Regions from separate parts of the Burkholderia sp. AW49-1 genome, predicted to be linked through region 1. Evidence: riboswitches for the same ligand, from Rfam matches in the RefSeq annotation. Region 1 holds a riboswitch; the other holds the start of a gene.

The links. A riboswitch is a leader RNA that binds a small molecule or an ion and turns the genes downstream of it on or off. The one in region 1 is predicted to bind cobalamin.
Region 2: linked by a shared signal. The riboswitch ahead of ACV22W_RS00050 (TonB-dependent receptor domain-containing protein) and the one ahead of ACV22W_RS11310 (HoxN/HupN/NixA family nickel/cobalt transporter) in region 1 are both predicted to bind cobalamin.

Annotation. Positions count from the first base shown of each region.
Region 1 covers NZ_JBSAXF010000005.1:267,309-278,590, forward strand. The annotation lists gene ACV22W_RS11300 (cobalamin biosynthesis protein) at 1-125, opposite strand, end outside; gene cobA (uroporphyrinogen-III C-methyltransferase) at 122-931, opposite strand; cobalamin riboswitch at 1,042-1,278, opposite strand; cobalamin riboswitch at 1,403-1,665, shown strand; gene ACV22W_RS11310 (HoxN/HupN/NixA family nickel/cobalt transporter) at 1,853-2,911, shown strand; gene cobW (cobalamin biosynthesis protein CobW) at 2,937-4,025, shown strand; gene cobN (cobaltochelatase subunit CobN) at 4,032-7,847, shown strand; gene ACV22W_RS11325 (ATP-binding protein) at 7,844-8,941, shown strand; gene ACV22W_RS11330 (vWA domain-containing protein) at 9,010-9,618, shown strand; gene ACV22W_RS11335 (YaiI/YqxD family protein) at 9,695-10,147, shown strand; gene ACV22W_RS11340 (DUF1993 domain-containing protein) at 10,280-10,852, shown strand; gene ACV22W_RS11345 (low molecular weight protein tyrosine phosphatase family protein) at 10,889-11,215, shown strand; gene ACV22W_RS11350 (NUDIX hydrolase) at 11,231-11,282, opposite strand, start outside.
Region 2 covers NZ_JBSAXF010000001.1:5,981-17,262, reverse strand. The annotation lists gene ACV22W_RS00105 (isocitrate lyase) at 1-595, opposite strand, end outside; gene ACV22W_RS00100 (YbaK/prolyl-tRNA synthetase associated domain-containing protein) at 1,008-1,529, shown strand; gene ACV22W_RS00095 (helix-turn-helix transcriptional regulator) at 1,526-2,164, shown strand; gene ACV22W_RS00090 (threo-3-hydroxy-L-aspartate ammonia-lyase) at 2,219-3,193, shown strand; gene ACV22W_RS00085 (hypothetical protein) at 3,324-3,572, shown strand; gene ACV22W_RS00080 (SDR family NAD(P)-dependent oxidoreductase) at 3,619-4,443, opposite strand; gene ACV22W_RS00075 (SDR family NAD(P)-dependent oxidoreductase) at 4,445-5,320, opposite strand; gene ACV22W_RS00070 (NADP-dependent oxidoreductase) at 5,363-6,355, opposite strand; gene ACV22W_RS00065 (Dabb family protein) at 6,410-7,042, opposite strand; gene ACV22W_RS00060 (hypothetical protein) at 7,032-7,376, opposite strand; gene ACV22W_RS00055 (helix-turn-helix domain-containing protein) at 7,546-8,562, shown strand; cobalamin riboswitch at 8,672-8,864, shown strand; gene ACV22W_RS00050 (TonB-dependent receptor domain-containing protein) at 9,180-11,108, shown strand; gene ACV22W_RS00045 (LysE/ArgO family amino acid transporter) at 11,143-11,282, opposite strand, start outside.

The DNA of each region.
Region 1 (11,282 bases):
ACGAGTGTCGCGACGACGGCCGGCTCGGCATCAGGGTAGTGCTTCAGCGCCGCGCGGATCGCAGCATCGAGTTGCGCGGCCGTCACGTCCGCGCGAAACCCGACGCCGAGCGCGACGCGCATCATGCGCGGCCGCCGAGCGCCGCGCGCACGGCGGGATCGTCGGCAAGCGCCGCGACGCGGCCGATCACGACGATCGCGGGCGAACCGATACCGGTCGCACCCACACGTTCGACGACGGCGTCGAGCGTCGCGAGCACGTGCCGCTGCCCGTCACGCGTCGCGTTCTCGATCGCCGCGCACGGCATGTCGCCGGGCACGCCGCCGTCGCGCAGCGCGGCCACGATCGCGTCGAGCCGGCGTATGCCCATGTAGATCACGATCGTCATGCGCGTCGCGGCCAGCGCGCGCCAGTCGGGCTCGTCGGCACCCGCGCCGTGGCCCGTGACGAAGATCACGCCCTGCGCGTCGCCGCGATGCGTGACCGGAATGCCGAGCGCGGACGGGGCCGCGATACCGGCCGTGATGCCGTTCACGACCTCGACCGGGAAACCCGCCGCGCCGAGCGCGAGCAGCTCCTCGCCGCCCCGGCCGAATACGAACGGATCGCCGCCCTTGAGCCGCGCGACGCTGCGGCCCGCGCGCAGGTGCGCGAGCATCGCGGCGACGATCGCCTCCTGCGGCGTCGACGCATGGCCGCCGCGCTTGCCGACGTGCTCGATGCGCGCGTCGGCGCGTGCATGGCGCAATACGTCGGGGTTCACGAGGTCGTCGACGAGCAGCACGTCGGCCGCGGCGATCGCGCGCACGGCCTTCAGCGTCAGCAGATCGGCGTCGCCGGGGCCGGCGCCGACGAGCCACGCGCGGCTCATCGGACGCGGCACGGCGCACACCGTGTCGTGGCAGTGGAAAGGGGACGGCGAACGGCACATCGGCGGCCGGCGGACAGGCAAGGCATGATGGATCGGGCGAAGCCCGCGCGAACGCGGGCGGGAAGCGCACCCCATCCGTCCCCCGCGGATCGGGCGTTCGGCGAGCAGCGGGCTCGCCCCTTGCGTCGGCCGGTATCCGGGCTGGCCGCTTGCCAGGCCGCAGCCTTCCCGCCCGCTGAAGGGCAGTGGCATCGCGGGCGGCCTGGGCGCGTGCGGGGGGAACCGCGGCGCGCGGGCGGCGTACCGTTGCGGGGACAGCACAGGCCGGGCGGACTTCCGCCTCCTGTTTCCCGTTTAACTGCGTGCGCGGAATGCGCATGCGAGCACCGAACGCGGCGCATACGATAGCACAGCGATCGGCCCGCGCGAACCCGCCCCGCGGGCGCCGCGAGCGCCCCCGGCACGATGCAGTGGCCGTGCCGAACGCGCCGCGGCGGCCCGTTCCGCCTTGACGCTCCCCGCACCGCCGCCTACACTCGCACGCGTTTTGGTGCTCGCGCGTGCTCCTCCGGCGCGCGCAGTTAAACGGGAAACAGGGAGCCTGGCTGCGCCGCAGCCGAGCCAACCTGTGCTGCCCCCGCAACGGTAAGCGAACGCATCGCGCCCAGCGCGATGCAGCGCCGCTTCGCCGCATGCCTGCCGCATGCGGACGACCGCCACTGGATGCCGCGCATCCGGGAAGGCGAAGCGGCGTGTTCGTCAGCCCGGATACCGGCCAGAACGTGGGGTTCAGCGCCGCGGGGAGGCGGCGCATCGTCCACGGCCGCAGCACGCCCGACGCCCGAACGTTGCCCGCTTCCTTTGCCGATCCGTCAGCCGCAGCACGCGCGCGGGCCGGGGCGAAGAACGGCCGGCGGCGCAGGCGGGGCCGACGACGGCCGTGTTGGCATTCATCATGTCGACCGTTCGCAAAGGAGCATCATGCTCGACTCGTTCTTCCGCCTGTTCAACGACAGCTCATCCGGGCTGCGCGGCAAAATCGTCGCGATCTATTCATTGCTCGTCGCCTTCAACGTCGGCGCGTGGATCTGGGCCTTCGTCGCGTTTCGCGACCAGCCCGTGCTGCTGGGTACCGCGCTGCTCGCCTACGTGTTCGGGCTGCGCCACGCGGTCGACGCCGACCATATCGCCGCGATCGACAACGTCACGCGCAAGCTGATGCAGGAGGGCCGCAGCCCGCTCGGCGCGGGCCTGTTCTTCTCGCTCGGCCATTCGACGGTGGTGATCGTGATGTCGGTCGCGGTCGCGCTGACCGCGGCGTCGCTCGCGCGTTTCGAGAGCATGAAGACCTGGGGCGGCGTGATCAGCACGAGCGTGTCGGCGTTCTTCCTGCTGGTGCTCGCGGCCGCCAACCTGCTGATCCTGATCTCCGTCTACCGGACGTTTCGCGCGGCCCGCCGCGGCGAGACGATCGTCGACGCCGACCTCGACATGCTGATGAACCAGCGCGGCGTGCTGGCCCGCCTGTTCCGGCCGCTGTTCCGCCTCGTGTCGCGCAGCTGGCACCTGTATCCGGTCGGTTTCCTGTTCGGCTTCGGCTTCGACACCGCGACCGAAATCGCGCTGTTCGGCATTTCGGCCACGCAGGTGCAGGGCGGCCTGTCGTTCTGGTCGGTGATGGTGCTGCCGGTGCTGTTCACCGCGGGCATGACGCTCGTCGACACGACCGACGGCATCCTGATGATGGGCGCGTACCGCTGGGCGTACGTGCGGCCGATCCGCAAGATCTACTACAACATGACGATCACGTTCGTGTCGGTGCTGGTCGCCGCGCTGATCGGCGGCATCGAGGTGCTCGCGCTGCTCGCGGATAAACTGTCGCTGGAGGGGCCCGTGTGGGATTTCTCGACGATGGTCGCATCGCATTTCGGGATGCTCGGCTACGTCGTGATCGGCCTGTTCCTTGCGTGCTGGATCGTGTCGGCCGCGATCTACCGCCTCAAACGCTACGACGAGATCGACGTGACGCTCTCGGCCTGACTCCCTTTTCGACACAGGATCCACCATGACCTTACGCAAGCTTCCCGTCACGATCGTCACGGGCTTTCTCGGCAGCGGCAAGACCACGCTGATGCGCCACATCCTGCAGCACGCCGAAGGCCGCCGCATCGCGGTGATCGTCAATGAATTCGGCGAGCTCGGCATCGACGGCGAAATCCTCAAGGGCTGCGGCATCGGCTGCGAGGACGCTGACAGCGCGCAGGGCGAAGCGTCGGGCCAGCTGTACGAACTCGCGAACGGCTGCCTGTGCTGCACCGTGCAGGAGGAGTTCTATCCGGTGATGGAAGCGCTCGTCGAGCGCCGCGCCGACATCGATCACGTGCTGATCGAGACGTCGGGCCTCGCGCTGCCCAAGCCGCTCGTGCAGGCCTTCAACTGGCCGACGATCCGCAACAGCTTCACGGTCGACGCGGTCGTGACCGTGGTCGACGGTCCGGCCGCCGCGAGCGGCCAGTTCGCCGAGAACCCGCAGGCCGTCGACGCGCAGCGCCGCGCCGATCCGAACCTCGACCACGAATCGCCGCTGCACGAACTGTTCGCCGATCAGCTGTCGTCCGCCGACCTCGTGATCGTGAACAAGGCCGACCTCGTCGCCGACGCGCGGTTCGCCGAGGTCGAGGCCGCGATCCGCGAGGAAATCCCGCCGCAGGTGAAGATCGTTCGCGCGACGCGTGGCGAACTGGACGTCGCGATGCTGCTTGGACTCGAATCGGCGTCGGAGGAAACGATCCACCTGCGGCACGACCATCACGGCTCGGCCGACGACGGCGATCACGACCACCATCACGACGATTTCGATTCGGTGGTGGTGTCGGGCGATGCGGGCACGCGCGAGGCGACGATCGCCGCGCTGCAGCGTGTCGTCGAGACGCACACGATCTACCGCGCGAAAGGCTTCGCCGCGCTGCCCGATGCGCCGATGCGGCTCGTGATCCAGGGCGTCGGCCGCCGCTTCGACAGCTACTTCGACCGTCGCTGGCAGGACGGCGAAACGCGGGCGAGCCGCTTCGTGCTGATCGGCGAGGATCTCGACGCGGCCGCGCTGCAGCGCGCGTTCGACGCCGCATGCGCGGCCGACCTGCAACAGGCGTAACGCGCGATGCATCTGCTGCGCACCACGCCGGGCGGCTTCGTCGACGATACGCAGGGCGTCGTGCGGATCGACCAGCAGCCGGCCGACATCGTGATCCTGAGCTCGGCCGACACGACGCTGTCGCTGCTGGCCAGCGTCGTGCCGAAACTGCCCGCCGGCTTTCCGAGCGTGCGGCTCGCGAACGTCACGTTCCTGCGGCAGCCGGCGTCGGTCGATTTCTATGTCGACGACGTGCTGCGCCACGCGAAGACGGTCGTGATCGATCATCTGGGCGGCGAAGCATACTGGCCGTACGGGATCGAGCAGGCCGTGTCGCTCGCGTCGAAACGGAAGCAGCAGCTCGCGATGTTCTCGGGCGACCTGCAGGAAGACCCGAACCTCGTCGCGAAGAGCACGGTCGCGCCCGAGCTGTGCCGGATGTGGTGGCGGTATCTGCGCGAAGGCGGCATGCACAACGCCGAAGCGTTGCTGCGCAGCATCGCGTTCCATACGCTCGGTTTCGGTGACGAACCCGAGCTGCCGCGCCCGCTGCCGGCCGCCGCGCTGTATCACCCGGCGCGCGACCCGGCGAGCGTCGACGACTGGCGTGCGCGCTGGACGCCCGGCGCGCCCGTCGTCGCGATCCTGTTCTATCGCGCGCACTGGCAGGCCGCGAACACCGCCGTGTTCGACGCGCTGGCCGATGCGCTCGTGCGCGAGGGGCTCAATCCGCTGCCGATCGCGGTCACGTCATTGAAGGATGCGGTGAGCCGCGAGGTCGTCACGCAGCTGTGCGACACGCACGGCGTCGCGCTCGTGCTGAACACCACCGCCTTCGCGGCCGGCGCGATCGACAGCCCCGAGCCCGACGTGCTCGCCGGCGATGCGCCGGTGCTGCAGGTGATCCTGTCCGGCGGCAACCGCGACGCGTGGGTGGCCGACAACCAGGGGCTGCATGCGCGCGACATCGCGATGCACATCGCGTTGCCCGAGGTCGACGGGCGCATCGTCACGCGCGCGGTGAGCTTCAAGGGGCTGGCGTATCGTTGTCCGCACACCGAAGTCGACGTCGTGCGCTACCAGCCGGACGCCGAACGCGTCGCGTTCGTCGCGGCGCTCGCGCGCGGCTGGTGCCGGCTGCGCACGCTCGACAACGCCGACAAGCGCATCGCGCTGATCCTCGCGAACTATCCGCAAAGCGAAGGGCGGATCGGCAATGGCGTCGGGCTCGACACGCCGGCGTCCGCACTGCGCGTGCTGGCGGCGCTGCGCGATGCGGGCTATGCCGTGGCCGACCTGCCGGCCGATGGCGACGCGCTGATCGCGCGACTCACCGAAGGCGTGACCAACGACCCGGCCGTGCGCGCCTTGCGCCCCGCGTTCCAGAGCTTCGCGCTGGCCGATTACGTCGCGCATTTCGCGCGGCTGCCGGCCGCGGTGCGCGACGCGCTGAACGCGCGCTGGGGCCTGCCCGAAGCGGACCCGACGCTGCGTCAGGGGCGCTTCACGATCGCCGGCTGGCGCGCGGGCAACGTGTTCGTCGGCATCCAGCCGTCGCGCTCGCGCGGCGAGAACGACTATGCGAGCTACCACGATGCGGATCTCGTGCCGCCGCACGCGTATCTCGCGTTCTATTTCTGGCTGCGCGATGCGTTCGGCATCGACGCGGTCATCCACCTCGGCAAGCACGGCAACCTCGAATGGCTGCCGGGCAAGAGCGTCGCGCTGTCCGACGCGTGCTGGCCCGACCTGACGCTCGGGCCGCTGCCGCATCTGTATCCGTTCATCGTCAACGATCCGGGCGAGGGCAGCCAGGCGAAGCGCCGCGCGCAGGCGGTGATCGTCGATCACCTGATGCCGCCGCTTACGCGCGCGGAAAACTACGGCCCGCTGCAGGATCTCGAACGGCAGGTCGACGAATACTACGAGGCGCTGATGGTCGATGCGCGGCGCGCGAAGCTGCTGCGCAAGACGATTCTCGCGACGATCGCCGAACACCGTCTGCACGACGAACTGAGCGTTTCGCCGCCGCGCGATGCGGGCGACGAGGATGCGCTGCTGACGCGCGTCGACGCGTGGCTGTGCGAACTGAAGGAAGCGCAGATTCGCGACGGGCTGCACGTGTTCGGCGTGTCGCCCGCCGACCGTCAGCGACGCGACACGCTGCTCGCGCTCGCGCGTTTTCCGGTCGGTGACGGCAAGGGCGAACGCGCGGGGCTGATCGGCGCGCTCGCGCGCGATCTCGCGCTCGGCGACGATTTCGATCCGCTCGCGGCCGACTGGGCCGCGCCGTGGACGGGCCCGCGGCCGGCCGTTCTGCAAGCGCTCGACGCGTCGCCGTGGCGCCATGCCGGCGACACGCGCGAGCGGCTCGAACGGCTCGCGCAGCATTGGCTCGACGGGCTGTGCGCGGCTGTTTCCGGCAAGACCGGCGCCGATGCCGCCCCCACGCCGCCCGGCGACTGGCCGAGCACGCTCGCCGTGCTCGAGCGCGTGCGCTCGACGCTGCTGCCCGCCCTCGACGCATGCGGCGGCGAGGAACTGCGCCAGCTGCTGCGCGGCCTCGACGGCCGCTTCGTGCCGCCGGGGCCGAGCGGCTCGCCGTCGCGCGGCAGGCCCGACGTGCTGCCGACGGGCCGCAACTTCTATTCGGTCGATACGCGCGCGGTGCCGACGCAGGCCGCGTGGACGCTCGGGCTGAAGTCCGCGCAGCAGCTGATCGAACGCCATCTGCAGGATCACGGCGACTATCCGCGCGCGATCGGCCTGTCGGTCTGGGGGACGGCCACGATGCGCACCGGCGGCGACGACATCGCGCAGGCGTTCGCGCTCCTCGGCGTGCGGCCGAAATGGGCGCACGGCAGCCATCGCGTGACCGATTTCGAGATCCTGCCGATCGAGATCTTCGACCGGCCGCGCATCGACGTGACGCTGCGCGTGTCGGGCTTCTTCCGCGACGCGTTCCCGAACCTGATGCACCTGTTCGACGCGGCCGTGCAGGCCGTTGCCGCGCTCGACGAGCCCGAGGCACTGAACCCGATCCGCGCGCGCGTCGAGCGCGAACGCGCGAAATGGATCGAACAGGGCGTGGCGCCGGACGAAGCGCGGCGGCGTGCCGGCTGGCGCGTGTTCGGCGCGCGGCCGGGCAGCTACGGCGCGGGCCTGCAGGATCTGATCGACCAGCGCCGCTGGCAGGCCGACGCCGATCTCGCCGATGCGTACCGCCGGTGGGGCGGCCATGCGTACGCGCAGAACAGCGCAGGCGACGCGGCGCCCGACGTGTTCGGCGAACGGCTCGCGACGATCGACGTCGTCGTGCAGAATCAGGACAGCCGCGAACACGACATCCTCGATTCGAACGACTACTACCAGTTCCAGGGCGGGATGACGGCAGCCGTGCGGCACTTGTCGGGGCAGCAGCCGAGCATCTACCACGGCGACCATGCGAACCCGGTCGCGCCGAAGATGCGCACGCTGCGCGAGGAAATCGCGCGCGTGATCCGTTCGCGCGTCGTCAATCCGAAATGGCTCGACGGCGTGAAGCGCCACGGCTACAAGGGCGCGGCCGAAATGGCCGCGACCGTCGATTACCTGTACGGCTATGACGCGACCGCGCGCGTGCTGTCGGACCACCAGTACGCGCTCGTCGCCGACGCGTACCTGTTTGACGACGACACGCGCGCGTTCCTCGAACGCCACAACCCGAAGGCGCTGCACGGCATCTGCGAACGCTTCGTCGAAGCGATGCAGCGCGGGCTGTGGCAGGAGCCGGGCGATTATCGCGAGCGGATCGAAGCGGTCTGGCTCGACAGCGAACAATGTCAGGAAGGAGGACGGCGATGACCGATTCGACGACGCATCGCGCCCGCGCGATATTTCCGTTCGCGGCGCTGGTCGCGCAGCAACCGCTGCAGCAGGCGCTGCTGCTCGCGGCGATCGACCCGTCGCTCGGCGGCGTGCTCGTCAGCGGGCCGCGCGGCACCGCGAAATCGACCGCCGCACGCGCGCTCGCCGAACTGCTGCCCGAAGGGGCATTCGTCACGCTGCCGCTGTCGGCGAGCGACGAACAGGTCACGGGCACGCTCGATCTCGCCCATGCGCTCGCCGAAAACGGCGTGCGCTTCCGGCCGGGCCTGCTCGCACGCGCGCATCACGGCGTGCTGTACGTCGACGAGGTGAACCTGCTTGCCGACGGGCTCGTCGATACGCTGCTCGACGTCGCCGCGAGCGGCGTGAACGTGGTCGAGCGCGATGGCGTGTCGCATGCGCACGACGCGCGCTTCGTGCTGATCGGCACGATGAATCCCGAAGAAGGCGAACTGCGACCGCAACTGCTCGACCGCTTCGGCCTGATGGTCGAACTCGAGAACTGCTTCGACGCCGCGCAGCGCGAGCAGATCGTGAAGGCGCGCCTCGCATTCGATCTCGACCCGGATGCATTTCGCGCACGTCACGCGGCCTTACAGCGCGAACTCGGCGAGCGGATCCACGCGGCGCGGGCACGGTTGCCGGCGCTGGATTTCGACGACGCGGTGCATGCACGCGTCAGCGCACTGTGCATCGACGCGGCCGTCGACGGCCTGCGCGCCGACCTCGTGATGCTGCGCGCCGCGCGCGCGCTCGCGGCGCTGGAGCAGGCCGGCGCGGTGACGGTGTCGCACGTCGAACGCGTGGCCGACGCGGTGCTGCGGCATCGGCGCCATGCGAGTACGCCGCCGTCGTCGGGCGCGACGCAGTCGAATGCGGAGGCCGGCAGCAACCGCGACGATCGCGACGACCGTCCGTCGCCGGACACACACCGGCAGCCCAACCATCCATCGGGCGCGGCACGAAACGACGCGACCGCATCGCAAGGCGACTGGGGCTACCTGCCGCCCGAGCCGGCCGGACTGCGTGACGTGAAGAGCGTGGTGCCGCTGCCGCTAAAAAAAACCTGAGCCATCGAGCCGACGCCGCCGCGAATGCCGTTCGCGGTCCTCGATGGCAACCAGGCGCTGTCGCGCGCGTGCCGGGTACGGTGCGTGCCGGCACGGCCGTTGCCTGGCCGGCGACGCTCGCCGCGAAGCGCGGCGGCCCGCTGCATGCCGACCATCTGCGTTTCCGCAGGCGGGCCGGCACACCGCGCGCACTCCATTGCTTCGCGCTCGACTGTTCGGCGTCGATGCTGGCGCACGATCGGCTCGCGCTCGCGAAAGGCCTGATCGTCGCGTACTTCGATCAGGCCGCGCGCGATCGCGTGGAAACCGCGCTGATCTGCTTCGGCGGCAACGGCGCCGCGCGGCGCTTCGGTCCTGCCGTGCCGCGCTGGTGGAATGCGCGCTGGCTCGAACCGGTGGACGGCGGCGGCGGCACGCCGCTTGCCGACGGCATCGCGGCCGCCGCGCAATTGCTCGCGGGCGCCGCACGGCGTACGCCGGACGAGCAGCGCTGGTTATGGGTGCTGTCCGACGGCCGCACGCGCGAAACGCCGACGAGACCGGCGGCCGCCGATCACGTCGTGTTCGTCGACTTCGACGACGCGGCCGTGCGAATCGGGCAGGGCAGGCGGCTCGCCGATGCCTGGGGCGCGCAATGGATGACGGCCGCGTCGCTGTGCCCCGGGCTGGCTCGCTGATCGCGTGGTCGGCAGCGCGTGGCGACGCGCCGGCGCTGCGCTATGATCGCCGTTTCTATCCATCGGAATCCCCGCCATGCAAGTACTCGTCGATGCCGACGCGTGTCCCGCCGTCATCAAGGACATGCTGTTTCGCGCCGCGCGTCGTGCCGAGATCTGCGTGACGCTGGTCGCGAACCAGTTCCTGCGCACGCCGCCGTCGCCGTTCATCAAGGCGCTGCAGGTGCCGGCCGGCTTCGACGTGGCCGATGCGCGGATCGTCGAACTCGCGGAAGCCGGCGATCTCGTGATCACCGCCGACATCCCGCTGGCGGCCGCCGTTCTCGACAAGGGCGCGCATGCGCTCGACCCGCGTGGCAACTGGTTCAGCCGCGAGAATATCGAGGAACGGCTGTCGACGCGCGCGATGATGGAACAACTGCGCAGCACGGGCATCGATACGGGCGGCCCGGCCCCGTTCAGCGCACGCGACGGCAAGGCGTTCGCGTCGCAATTCGATCGGTTCCTGGCGCGCCACGGCAAACCGTGACACATCGGGCGTCGGTGGTGCGCCGGTCGTGCGATACGTCGCCGATTTCGCGTCGAAACGTCGGCTGCGGCAGAATACGGATTCTGCCCCGACATTGACATCGTGGCGCGAACGCTTCATCGGAGAGCATGAATGTCACTGACCCAACTTCTCGTTCCGACCTTCACCCAGATGCTGCGCGCGCAGTCCGCGTGGCTCGACAAGGCCGCCGCGCATCGGCAGGCCGAGGGTGACGCGCCCGATGCGTTGCTGACGCTGAAGCTGGCGCCCGACATGTATCCGCTCGCCGCCCAGGTGCGGTTTTCGTGTTTCCAGGCGATGGAACCGGTCTACCGTCTGCGCGGCGAACCGCTGCCGGACGCGTTGCTGGCGTTGCGGGAAGCCGGCTGGCATGCCGACGCCCAGCCCGGCACGCTGAGCGACGCGCAAGGGATCGTCGCCGGCACGATTGCATTCCTCGGCGAACTCGCGCCGGACGCACTCGACGGCGGCGCCGCGCTGCCGATCACGCTCGAACTGCCGAACGGCATCGCGTTCGACATGACGGGCGAACAGTACGCGCGCGACTGGGCGCTGCCGCAGTTCTACTTTCACGCGGTCGCCGCGTACGCGATCCTGCGCCATCACGGCGTCGAGCTCGGCAAGGCCGACTACGTGCCGCACATGCTGGCCTATGTGCGGCCCGGCACGATTCCGCAGGGTTGAACGGTTGAGCGGACCATCCGGCCGCCGCGCGCCGGCATGACACGGGCCCTGTTCATCTGCAGCCGCAACCGGCTGCGCAGCCCGACGGCCGAGGCGGTGTTCGCCGCGTGGCCGGGAGTCGAAACCGATTCCGCTGGCCTCGCGCCCGACGCGCAGACGCGCTTGTCCGCCGAGCAACTCGAATGGGCCGAGATCGTGTTCGTGATGGAGCGGGCGCACAAGGCGAAGCTGTCCGGCCGATTCGGCATCCGTCTGAAGCACAAGAAGATCGTCTGCCTCGACATTCCCGACCGCTACGCGTACATGCAGCCCGAACTGGTCGCGCTGCTCGAGCGCAAGGCGGGTCCGTTGTTGCGCAGGTGACCCGCGCGGGCCGTATCAGCGCGAGCGGAGCGGCCCGTCCGCGTGCGCGGGAAAGCGGTCGAGGTGC
Region 2 (11,282 bases), on a different contig from region 1:
ACTGCTTGGCCAGCAGGTACGTCGCTTCGGCGTTGCCGAAACCGGCGTCGATGTCGGCGATGATCGGCACGACGTGCGTCACGTGGTTGTCGATCTTTTCCTGGATGGCGGCCTTGGCAGCGGCATCCTTGGCTGCATCCAGCTCGCGGAACAGGCCGCCGAGTTCACGTGCGTCGGCCTGGCGCAGGAACGTGTACAGCTCGCGGATCAGCGCGCTGACCGAGGTCTTTTCGTGCATCGACTGGTCCGGCAGCGGGCCGAACTCCGAGCGCAGCGCGGCGACCATCCAGCCCGACAGGTACAGGTAACGGCGTTCGGTGCTGTTGAAGTGCTTCTTGATGGAGATCATCTTCTGCTGGCCGATGAAGCCGTGCCAGCAACCCAGCGACTGCGTGTACTTGGCCGGATCGGCATCGTACGCGGCCATGTCGGCGCGCATGATCTTCGCGGTGTACTTGGCGATGTCGAGGCCCGTCTTGAACTTGTTCTGGGCACGCATGCGGGCGGCATACTCGGGGCTGATGGCATTCCACGCGCTGCCGTGGTTTTCCTTCAAGCCAGCCACTGCCTTGATGTCGTCTTGATATTGGGACATGTCAATCTCCTGGGAACGAAGCGCATTTGAGTAAAGGGTTCAGCGTGCCCGCTCCGTGTGACGAAGCGAACTGCATGGACTCAATAGTAACGCCGCCCGATGCGCTTTCGGAGAAGTCTTATATAAGACATAAGATATAAATTTCGCTTGTTTTTCAATGAGATAAGCAATGCGTTTTGCGATGCAAAACAGGTTTTCAAGCGGCGGGACGGCCGCGCGGCGGGAATTCCCCCTGCATTCCGTGATGTGAAACGGCCTTTCGGCAGTTGGTGGGATGACAAACGCGGCGGCCCATGCGTCGAGCCTTTGCCACGCACATGACAAAACGTCTATACTTGGACAATTCATCGATGGCGAACCGCAGCGCGCCGTCCCCGCGTACCGCGATGCGCCACCTCCTGCCTGGATCGACATGAGCGACTATCCCGTTTTCGACGCGCTGTGCGAGCTGCTGAACACCTCCGGCGCGCGGTTTCGCGTGCTGGACCACCCGGCTGAAGGCAAATGCGACGTGATCGCCGCGATTCGCGGCACGCGTCCCGAACAAGGCGCGAAGGCGATGCTCTGCACGTTCAAGGACGGCGGCGACGTCACCGCGCTCGCGGTCATCCCCGGCCATCTGAAGATCGATTTCCGCAAAGTCGCCGACGCCGTCGGCCGCCGCAAGGCGACCCTCGCACCGCCCGAACTCGCCGCCACGGTCACGCGCTGCGTGATGGGCGCCGTGCCGCCGTTCGTGTTCGACGCGAACGTGACGCTCGTCGTCGACCCCGCGCTGATCGAACTCAACGACGAAATCGCATTCAACGCGGGTCGCCTCGACCGCTCGGTCGTGCTCGACGCGTCCGACTACGTGCGGATCTCCCGCCCGCTGCTGGCCGACATCACGCGCCCGCAAACGACCGACGCGCCCGCGCGCGAGGCCAATACATGACCACGCCCCGCCCCAGGCCGCATTCGGAACAGGCGTCGCTGATCGAGCAGGTGCTGCGCATCGCCGAAGGGCTCGGCGCGATGTTCGCGCCGTTCACCGAAGTCGTCGTGCACGACCTGCGCACGCCGGAGCACGCGATCCTCGCGATCCACAACAATCTGTCGGGCCGCGCGATCGGCGATCCGGCGACCGAACTCGGGCTCGCGCGCATCGAGGACGACGACTTCCCGCAAGTGCTCGCGAACTACGCGAACCGCTTCGCCGACGGCCGCACCGCGAAAAGCACGTCGATCGGCATCAAGGATTCGAGCGGCCGCTATGTGGCCGCGCTGTGCCTGAACGCGGACGTCACGCTGTTCCGCGGTTTCCAGGGGATGCTGAACCAGTTCTGCAGCACTGAAGGCGTGCCCGTCGCCGAAACGCTCGACCCGGCCGGCGCGGACGCGATCCGGCAGCGCATCGACGCGTTCGCGACGCGCCTCGCGACCACGCCGCGCGAGCTGAAGACCGACCAGCGCCGCGAACTGATGCAGACGCTGAAGGCCGATGGCTTCCTCGAGGTGCGCCGCGCGATGGAAATCGTGTCGCAGCACCTCGGCGTGTCGCGCGCCACCGTATACAACGATGCGAAATGACCCTGCGCGTAACGGACGCGCGCCCTGTTGACCGACTCTTCCGACGAGCGACTCATGAACACTCCGACCCTCCCCACTTACGACGACGTCGCGGCTGCCGCGGCACGGCTCGACGGCCACGCGCACCGCACGCCCGTGATGACGTCGCGAACGATCGACGAAGCGCTCGGCGCGCAGGTGTTCTTCAAGTGCGAGAACCTGCAGCGCATGGGCGCGTTCAAATTCCGCGGCGCGTTCAACGCACTGTCGCGCTTCGACGCGACGCAGCGCCGCAACGGCGTCGTCGCGTTCTCGTCCGGCAACCATGCGCAGGCGATCGCGCTGTCGGCGCGCATCCTCGGCATCCCGGCGACGATCGTGATGCCGCAGGACGCGCCGGCCGCGAAGATGGCCGCGACGCGCGGCTACGGCGGCAACGTCGTGACCTACGACCGCTATACCGAGGACCGCGAGCAGATCGGCCGCGCGCTCGCGGAGCAGCACGGGCTCACGCTGGTGCCGCCGTACGACCACGCGGACGTGATCGCGGGCCAGGGCACGGCGGCGAAGGAGCTGTTCGACGAAGTCGGGCCGCTCGACGCCGTGTTCACGCCGCTCGGCGGTGGCGGCCTGCTGTCGGGTACGGCGCTCGCGACGCGCGCGCTGTCGCCGCAAGCGAAGCTGTACGGCGTCGAACCGGAAGCCGGCAACGACGGACAGCAATCGTTCCGGTCCGGGTCGATCGTCCATATCGACACGCCGCGCACGATCGCCGACGGCGCGCAGACGCAGCACCTCGGCAACCTGACGTTCCCGATCCTGCGACGCGACGTCGACGACATCCTGACCGCGACCGACGCGGAACTGGTCGACTGCATGCGCTTCTTCGCGACCCGTATGAAGATTGTCGTCGAGCCGACCGGCTGCCTGTCGCTCGCGGCCGCGCGCCGGATGAAGGACGAACTGAAAGGCAAGCGCGTCGGCATCGTGATCAGCGGCGGCAACGTCGATCTCGAGAACTTCTGCGCGCTGGTCGCCGCATCCGCGTGACCGTCACGGCGCGCGGCTGACCGCATGAACATCCTGTCATCCGCGCGCCGCCGCTCCTTCACGCCGCGTTAAGTTTCGCGCCCTAGACTGAAAGCGTTGTCCCGCAGTCAGTCGTGAAGAAGGAGTCGCCATGAACACGCACGCGATCGTCGCCGCCGCCCTCGCGGCAGCATCCCTCACGGCGTTCGCTCAACCGGGCGCGACGTCATCCGTTTTTTCCGCCACATCGCCGCGCGACACGTTCGCGCAGGCCGCCCACCGTTCGCCCGCCGCGCTGCCGCATGCCGGCTTCGTGCTCGCGAAGATCGATCAGAACAATACGCCGCCCGACCGCGGCGGCGAACCAGGCGGCCGCACGCGCGCCGGCACGCACATGTAACCTTGCGCGAGCCGGCCGCGTCGGTCGGCCGGCCCGTGTCTCCCCATCACAACGACGGCAGCGACGGATCGCGCGCGGCGAGGATGTCCGCGGTGCGCCGCTGCAGCGCGCCGTCGATCGTCTCCGGCTGCGGAATCAGCCAGTAACGCCCGTCACGAATGCCGTCGAATGCCCGCACCGCGAATGCGTCGGGCGTGAGCCCGTGCGCGTTCAGCATCGCGCGCATCGTGTCGACGAAGCCCTGCACTTCGGGCCGGTCGTGCGCGGCGCCGAACGGGTCGTTGAAGATGCCCGTCTGCACCGGGCCCGGCGCGAGCAGCGACGCGCCGACCGGCGCGCCGAGCATCTTCAGTTCGCCGTACAACGATTCGGTCAGCGCGACCACCGCGAATTTCGTCGCCGAGTAAGGCGACATCAACGGGCTCGGCAGGAACCCGCCGACCGACGCGGTATTGACGATGCGCGCGGGCACGTTGCGCTCGAGCATGCGCGGCACGAAGCTGCGAATCCCGTTCAGCACGCCGTGCACGTTGATCGCGAAACTGCGCTCGAACCGTTCCGGCGTGATTTCCCAGCTGAAGCCGGTCGTCATCACGCCCGCGTTGTTGAACAGCAGGTCGACGCCGCCGAAGCGCCGCCATGCGGCGTCGGCCAGCGCGTCGACGGCTTCCGGTCGGCTGACGTCCGTCGGCACGCACAGCACGTCGGTGTCGAGCGTCGCGGCGAACGCATCGAGCTTCGCCGGGTCGAGATCGGCCAGCACCACGCGCATGCCGAGCCCGGCGGCATGGCGCGCGAGCCCGCTGCCGATCCCGCTGGCCGCGCCGGTGATCACGGCGGTACCGCCGTCGAAGCGAATCGAAGTCGTCATGTCAAAGTCCTGTCGGGTCGATGCGTGGATGCGCGTACGCAGGAATCACGGGCGGCGGCAACGGCGAGCGGCCGTCGAGCGAGCGCACCGCGAGCCCCTGCGACAGCGGGAAATGCAGGCTGTGCGCGACGAGGCCCGTGCGCTCGCTTGCCGGCAGGCTGCACAGCGCGAGCGCGGTTTCCGCGAGATACGCGACGTCCTCGGTCGGATAGCCTTCGGGGATGTAGCGGGCCGCGCCCGGCGTGCGGATCGCGGTGCTCGGCGCGACCAGGTTCACCGCGATGCCGTCGGCTTCGAGCTCGGCCGCGAGCCCTTGCGTGAAGCGCGACAGCGCGGCCTTGACCGCCGCATAGACGGTCGCGCCGCCCGCGCGCGAGAAATCGTCGAACGGCCGCGGCGGCGCGAGCGCCGTGACCGAGCCGACGTTTACGATCCAGCCGGCGCCGCGCGCGCGCATGCGCGGAATCGCGGCCTGGCTTAGCGCGAACGGGATGCGCAGATAGTGCTCGATCGTCGTGTCGAACATCGTCATCGGCATCGCGTCGACGCGCGCGTAGTCGGCCACGCCCGCGTTGTTCACGAGGATGTCCAGGCCACCGGCCGCCTGCGCCGCGCGTTCGACGAGCGCGTCGCGCTCGGCCGGGTTCGACAGGTCGGCCGCCAGCGCGATCGCGCGGCCGCCTGCCTGCTCGATCAACTCGACCGTTTCGGCGAGCGTGCCGGCGGTCGTCGCGGATTGCGTGAGGCTGCGCGCCGTCACGACGACGGTCGCGCCTTCCGACGCGAGGCGCTGCGCGATCGCGCGGCCGATGCCACGGCTCGCGCCGGTCACGAGCGCACATTTGCCCGCGAGCGTCGCGGTTCGGGTGTCGGTCATGATGTCTCCGGTAAAGGGGTGTCGTGCGCGGACCGTTCCGTGTCAGCCCCCGATATCCGCAACGTGCAGCACGAACTTGGTCTTCGCGTCCCCCGTTTGAACGAGATCGAGCGCGCGCGCCGCCTGTTCGAGCGGGAAACTGTCGAAGCGCGGCACGCGCAGCACGCCCCGGTCGAGCCGTTCCGCGATCGCCGCCAGCGTGGCGCCGCTCGGCATCCGGCTGTACGTCATCGCGGTGCGCAGGCCGCGCCGCGCGGCTTCGGCGCCCGTCGCGGCCAGCCGCTCCGCTTCGCCGGCCGCGAGCGTCATGATGTTCACGAGCGTGCCGCCTCGTGCCAGCAGGTCGAGTGCATCGGGCAGCGTGCCGCCGCCGACCGCATCGAGCACGAGATCGACGCCGCCGGGCGACCACGCCCGAACGGCCGCCGCGATGCCCTGCGCGCGATAGTCGATGCTCGCCGCCGCGCCGAGCGCCTCGACGCGCGCGCGATTGCGGGCCGAGCACGTCGCCGCGACGCGCGCGCCCGCCTGCACGGCAAGCTGGATCGCGAACGTGCCGACCGCGCCCGCGCCGCCGTGCACGAGCACGCTCTGCCCGTCACGCAGCGCGCCGTCGTCGAACAGGCCGGCCCACGCGGCCAGCGCGGGCGTCGGCGTGGCGGCCGCTTCCGCGAAGCCGACCGCGTCGGGCAGGCGCACGACCGAGTCGTGCCGCACCGCGACGTATTCCGCATACGCGCCCCAGCGCCCCGCGCCGGCGTCGGTCTGCGCGAACACGCGCATCCCGGGCGCGAAACCTTCCACGCCCTCGCCGACCGCCTCGACCACACCGGCCGCGTCGAAGCCGATCACGAACGGAAACGTGATCTGCATGAACGCGCCGAGATAGCCTTCGCGGCATTTCCAGTCGGCGGGATTGACGCCCGCGTACGCGACGCGAATCAGCACGTCGCCGGGGCCCGGTGTCGGCGCGGGAACGTCGGCCATTCGCAGTGCGTCGGAATGACCGACGCGGTCGATCAGCAAGGCTCGCATGGTGGTGTCTCCAGGATTGTCGTTTGCATGGCGGCGGCTCGCGTGCGTCGCGCGTCACCCGGCCGTGTCGGCCAGCAGGCTCGACGCGAGCGGGCAGAACGCGTGCGAGATCGCATCGACCGTCCAGTCGGGGCTTTCGGCGTCGAAGCGGCGGTCGACCCAGCCCCAGTGATACGGATGCAGCAGGTATTCGCCGAGCAGATCGCCGACGTGCGCGAATTCCTGTTGCCAGACGTGGGTCCACGCACCCGGCGTCACGATCCGGCTCAGCCGCCAGTTGCGGATGCCGGGCATGAACGCGGGCATGCGCATCAGTTCGCGCTCGAGGTCGCGCACCTGTGCTTCGTCGGCCTTCGGCCGCACGCGCAGCATCAGCGTGCGCCATACGCCGTCGCGCAGCGCCGGCTCGCGCAGGCCGCCGCCGACCGCCAGGCATGCGGCGCCGTCGATCCGCGCGACGGCCGGTATGCGGGCCAGCGCGGTGAAGTCCGGCGCGTGGTCGGCCGCCCGTTCGTCGCGCAGCACGTCGAGCGTGTAGTCGCCCGCGTTCCAGCAGCCGTCCAGATTGCGCGCGAGTGCCACGCGGGTCGCGCCGGGCAACGCATGCGCGGCGCCGCGCAATGCACGTTCGAACGCGCCGGCATCGTCGGTCGCCGAAGCGAATATCTGCGCCGTGTCATGCCGCATGGTCGACCTCCGTCAGTGCAGGCAGCGGCGCATCGGCGTCCGTCATCACATGGCGGCGGCGCGCGTCGCACAGCGCGTCGACGGCCATCCAGAACGCGACCACATCGCCGTCGGTCAGCGCGCGCATCCGGTAGTACGCCGCAGCATCGGCAACCTGCCACGTCAGCCACAGCGTGCTCGGCTGCCCCGGCACCGCGACGGGCGGCGACACCCAGCGGCCGGCCGCCGTCAGTCCGCGCGCCGCGTGGCCCGGCAGATAACGGTCGCGCAGCAGCGCCAGCACGTCGGGAATGCGCTCGGGCGCGAGGGTGATTTCGTCTACGATCTGGATCATTCGCGAGTCGTCTCGGGAAGTTCGTGGCGCAATGCGATGCCGGTCGCCTACGCCGTTCCGGCGAGGCCGGAAGCGGCCGGCGTCGATACCATTCTTGCGTGGCGACGGCCGGCGAACCCCTACCGGCCCGCTCACCGGCCCCTGTCGTAGCGCTCAGATCGGGAGAGAGATGAAACAGCGCGCAATGCCGGCACGCGGCCGCATGTTGCCGGGCCTCGGCGCCCGCCTGCTGGACGAGCTGACGCGCAGCGGCGCACCGCCGGCTGAACGACCGACGACGCCCGGCGGCTTCGTCGCGCTGTACCGCGACGCGATCGAGCGGCTCGAGGCGCAGGTTGCGCGCGGCAACGGCCATCCGCCGATGCGCAAGCAGGAAGTCGACCTGATGTGCCGCTGCCTGCTCAGTTGCGCGACGCTCGCGGACGCAATCCGCTGCGCGGCTGAATTCTGCGAGATGCTGACGCCGCGCGCCGGCGCGCTGTCGCTCGCGGTGCGCGACGGGCGCGCGACGTTCCGGATGGATTCGCTGCGCCGCACGCGCAGCCCGGCCGCGTGCCTCGTCGACCTGACGGGCTTGTTCTGCTATCTGCAGTTGTTCGGCTGGCTGATCGGGCAACCGCTGCGACCGGACGAAGTCTGGCTCGGCCATCCGCGCCGCGACGACGCGATGCCGCTGCTCGGGCTGTTCAACGCGCCGGTTGACGTCGGCCGCAAAACCTATGGCTTCGCATTCGACGCTGCGCGGCTCGATGCCCGCGTGATCCGCCAGCCGGGTGAACTGACGGCGTTCCTCGTCGATTTCCCGTTTCGTCTGATCGATGCGGCGCCGGCCGTCGTGTCATGGGCGCAGCAGGTGCGCGGCTTTCTCGACGCGGCGCTCGCGCGCGAGCAGGCGCTGCCCGCGCTTGCCGAGCTGGCGACATGGCTCGGCGTCAGCGAGGCGACGTTGCGGCGGCGGCTGGCCGCCGAAGGCAGCGGCTATCACGCGTTGCGCGAGCGGTGTCTCGCCGACGTCGCGCGGCGCTGCCTGCGCGAGTCCGATTGGCCGGTCGCGCGGATCGCCGCGCATCTCGGGTTCGCGGGCGAAGAAGCTTTCCGGCGGGCGTTCGTGCGATGGACGGGCGTCGCGCCGAGCCGCTTCCGGCGCGATTGCCGCGCGGCCAACGCGCCCTTTCATCAGATGTAAAGGGGTCCTCATGTCTCGCAAGCGAGGATCTGGAAAAGAATCCGGCGATCACTGACGTTTTTTCGCATCCCCGCGCGCTTCGCCGATTGACGCGCCGGAGCGCTCGCCATTACGCTTGCGCGCTGATGGTTCCCGGAGACGGGATCAAAAGGGAACGCAGGAGAGGCAGCGCCTCGAATCTGCGGCTGCCCCCGCAACTGTGAGCGGCGAATCCGCACTACTCCAAGCCACTGGGAAACCGGGAAGGCCGGTGCGAATAGCGACCCGCGAGCCAGGAGACCTGCCATCGACCCGAGGTCCAAGCAGCCGCGCCGGGCGGGGTGTCCCGGAGCGCCAGGCGCCGCCTTTGGCGGTCGCCCCGTTGCATGGACGGCCCGACCTCAGGACCCTTCAGATGTCCAGTCTTTCCGCCTCCGCTTCCTCGCCGGAAGCGTCGTGCCGTCGCGCCAGCCATGGGCGCGGCGTGTCCGCACGCGTGTGCCGTGCCGTGTCGTTCGATCCGCGCGACGACCGCCCAAGCCGTCCGGTCTCGCGATAGACCGATACGAACCCGGGCGGTACGCACCGCCACCCGCTTACGCTCGCCGTACCTGCAACACGATCACGCTCATTGCCTCATGAATCTTCGCCACTTTCTCGCCACGTCCGCCGCCACGGCGCTGTTCGCCCCGATCGCCCATGCCGCCGGCGACACGGCCCTCCCGCAGCCGCCCCAACCCGCCGCAGCCGCCGACCTGCCGACGATCAGCGTGACCGACACGCGGCACCTGCCCGAATCGTTCGACCAGCGCTATGCGACGACGCAGGTGCTCACGCGCGCCGATCTCGATCGGCTGTCGCCGAGCGACCCGAGCATCACGCAGGCGCTCGCGACGCTGCCGGGCGTGACCGTCTCGCAAAACGGCGGCCCCGGCTCGTCCGCGTCCGTGAGCATCCGCGGCTCGTCCGCCAATCAGGTCGCGGTGTTCATCGACGGCATCCGGATCGGCTCGCCGACGACCGGCATCGCGCCGTGGGCCGACCTGCCGACCGACGCGTTCGAACGCGTCGAGGTGATCTCGGGGCCGGCCGCCGCATCGTTCGGCGCGAACGCGATGGGCGGCGTCGTGCAACTGTTCACGCGCCGCGCCGCCGGCCAGCCGAACCAGACGACCGTGTCGTTCGGCGGCGGCTCGAACAAGACCTTCGACACGCAGGTGCGCACGTCGGGCACCGTGCCGTCGACGGGGTCGCTCGCCGCGCTCGGCGGCCTCACCTACACGCTCGGCCTGCACAGCTACAACACGGCCGGCATCGACGCGACGCGACCGTTCGCCTACGGGCACGAGGACGGCCGCAATCCGTATCACGCGCAGGACCTCGATGCGCGACTCGGCTACGCGCGCGACAACTGGTCGATCTCGACGTTCGCGCTGTATCACCGCTCCGACCTGTCCTATGACAACGCCGGCTTTGCGAATCGCGAGCTCGATCATCAGCTGACGACCGGCATCGCGTTCCATCTCGACATCACGCCCGACACCCAGTTCGACCAGTCGTTCGGTTATGCGAACGACCGCCAGTTCCTGTACGCGAGCGACCCGACCATTCCGACCGACCAGATCAACTCGCAGCGCATCAGTTCGTCGACGTCGCTGACCCATCAGGAACACGGCTTCCGGCTGTTCGGCCTGCCGCTGTCGGGCGAGACGAAGGTCGCGTACGACTTCACGCGCGAACAGGCCTTCCTGCCCGTCGACGTGCCGGACGGCGTGCCCACGCGCAACGACTCCGCGTTCTCGCTGCATCAGTCGGCGACGCTCGGCAGCGTGACGATGTTCGTCGCGGGGCGGCACGAGATCATCGCCGGGAAGGCCGTGAACACCGGCAACGCCGCGCTGTCGTGGGCCATCACGCCGGTCTATACGGCGCGCGTGTCGTACGGCAACGCGTTCCGCCTGCCCTCGTTCAACGACCTGTACTACCCGGGCTACGGCAACCCGGACCTGAACCCGGAACGCAGCGATTCGGTCGAGGCCGCGCTCGATGCGAACACGGCGTACGGCACGTTCAGCGCCGCGATCTACGACACGCGCATCAACAACCTGATCGCCTACAACCCCGCGACGCGCTCGCCGATGAACATCGGTCGCTCGCACATCCGCGGCATCGACCTGTCGTACAAGGGCACGATCGGCCGTTATACGCCGGTGAGCGTCGCGGTCGGTTTCCTGAATCCCCATGACGAAACCAACGACAGCTGGCTCAACCGCCGGCCGCGCCAGACGGTCAGCGTCAACGTCGACCATACGTGGGACGAATTCAACCTGCACGCACTGAGCACGGGTGCGTCGCTGAACTACGGCGGCACGACGTTCGACGACCCGGCCAACACGACGTATCTGCCGTCGTACCTGACCGTGAACCTGCGCGCGTCGTACAGGATCAATTCGCACCTGACGGTGTCGGCGACGCTGTCGAACCTGTTCGACCGTCAGTACATGACCGCGTACGGCTACAACACGCTCGGCCGCACCGCGTTCGGCAAGGTCAGCTACACGTTCTGATCGCGCGCGCGGTGTGCCGGTGCCGCAGCGCGCGTCATGACCAGACGACGCCGCGCATGCCCGCGATCAACTGGGTCGCGCCGAACACCGCGATCACCACGGCCGACACGCGCGACAGCCCGTGCATGAACGTCAGCGGCATCTTCGCTCGCAACGCGGCGGTCGCGCTGCTCA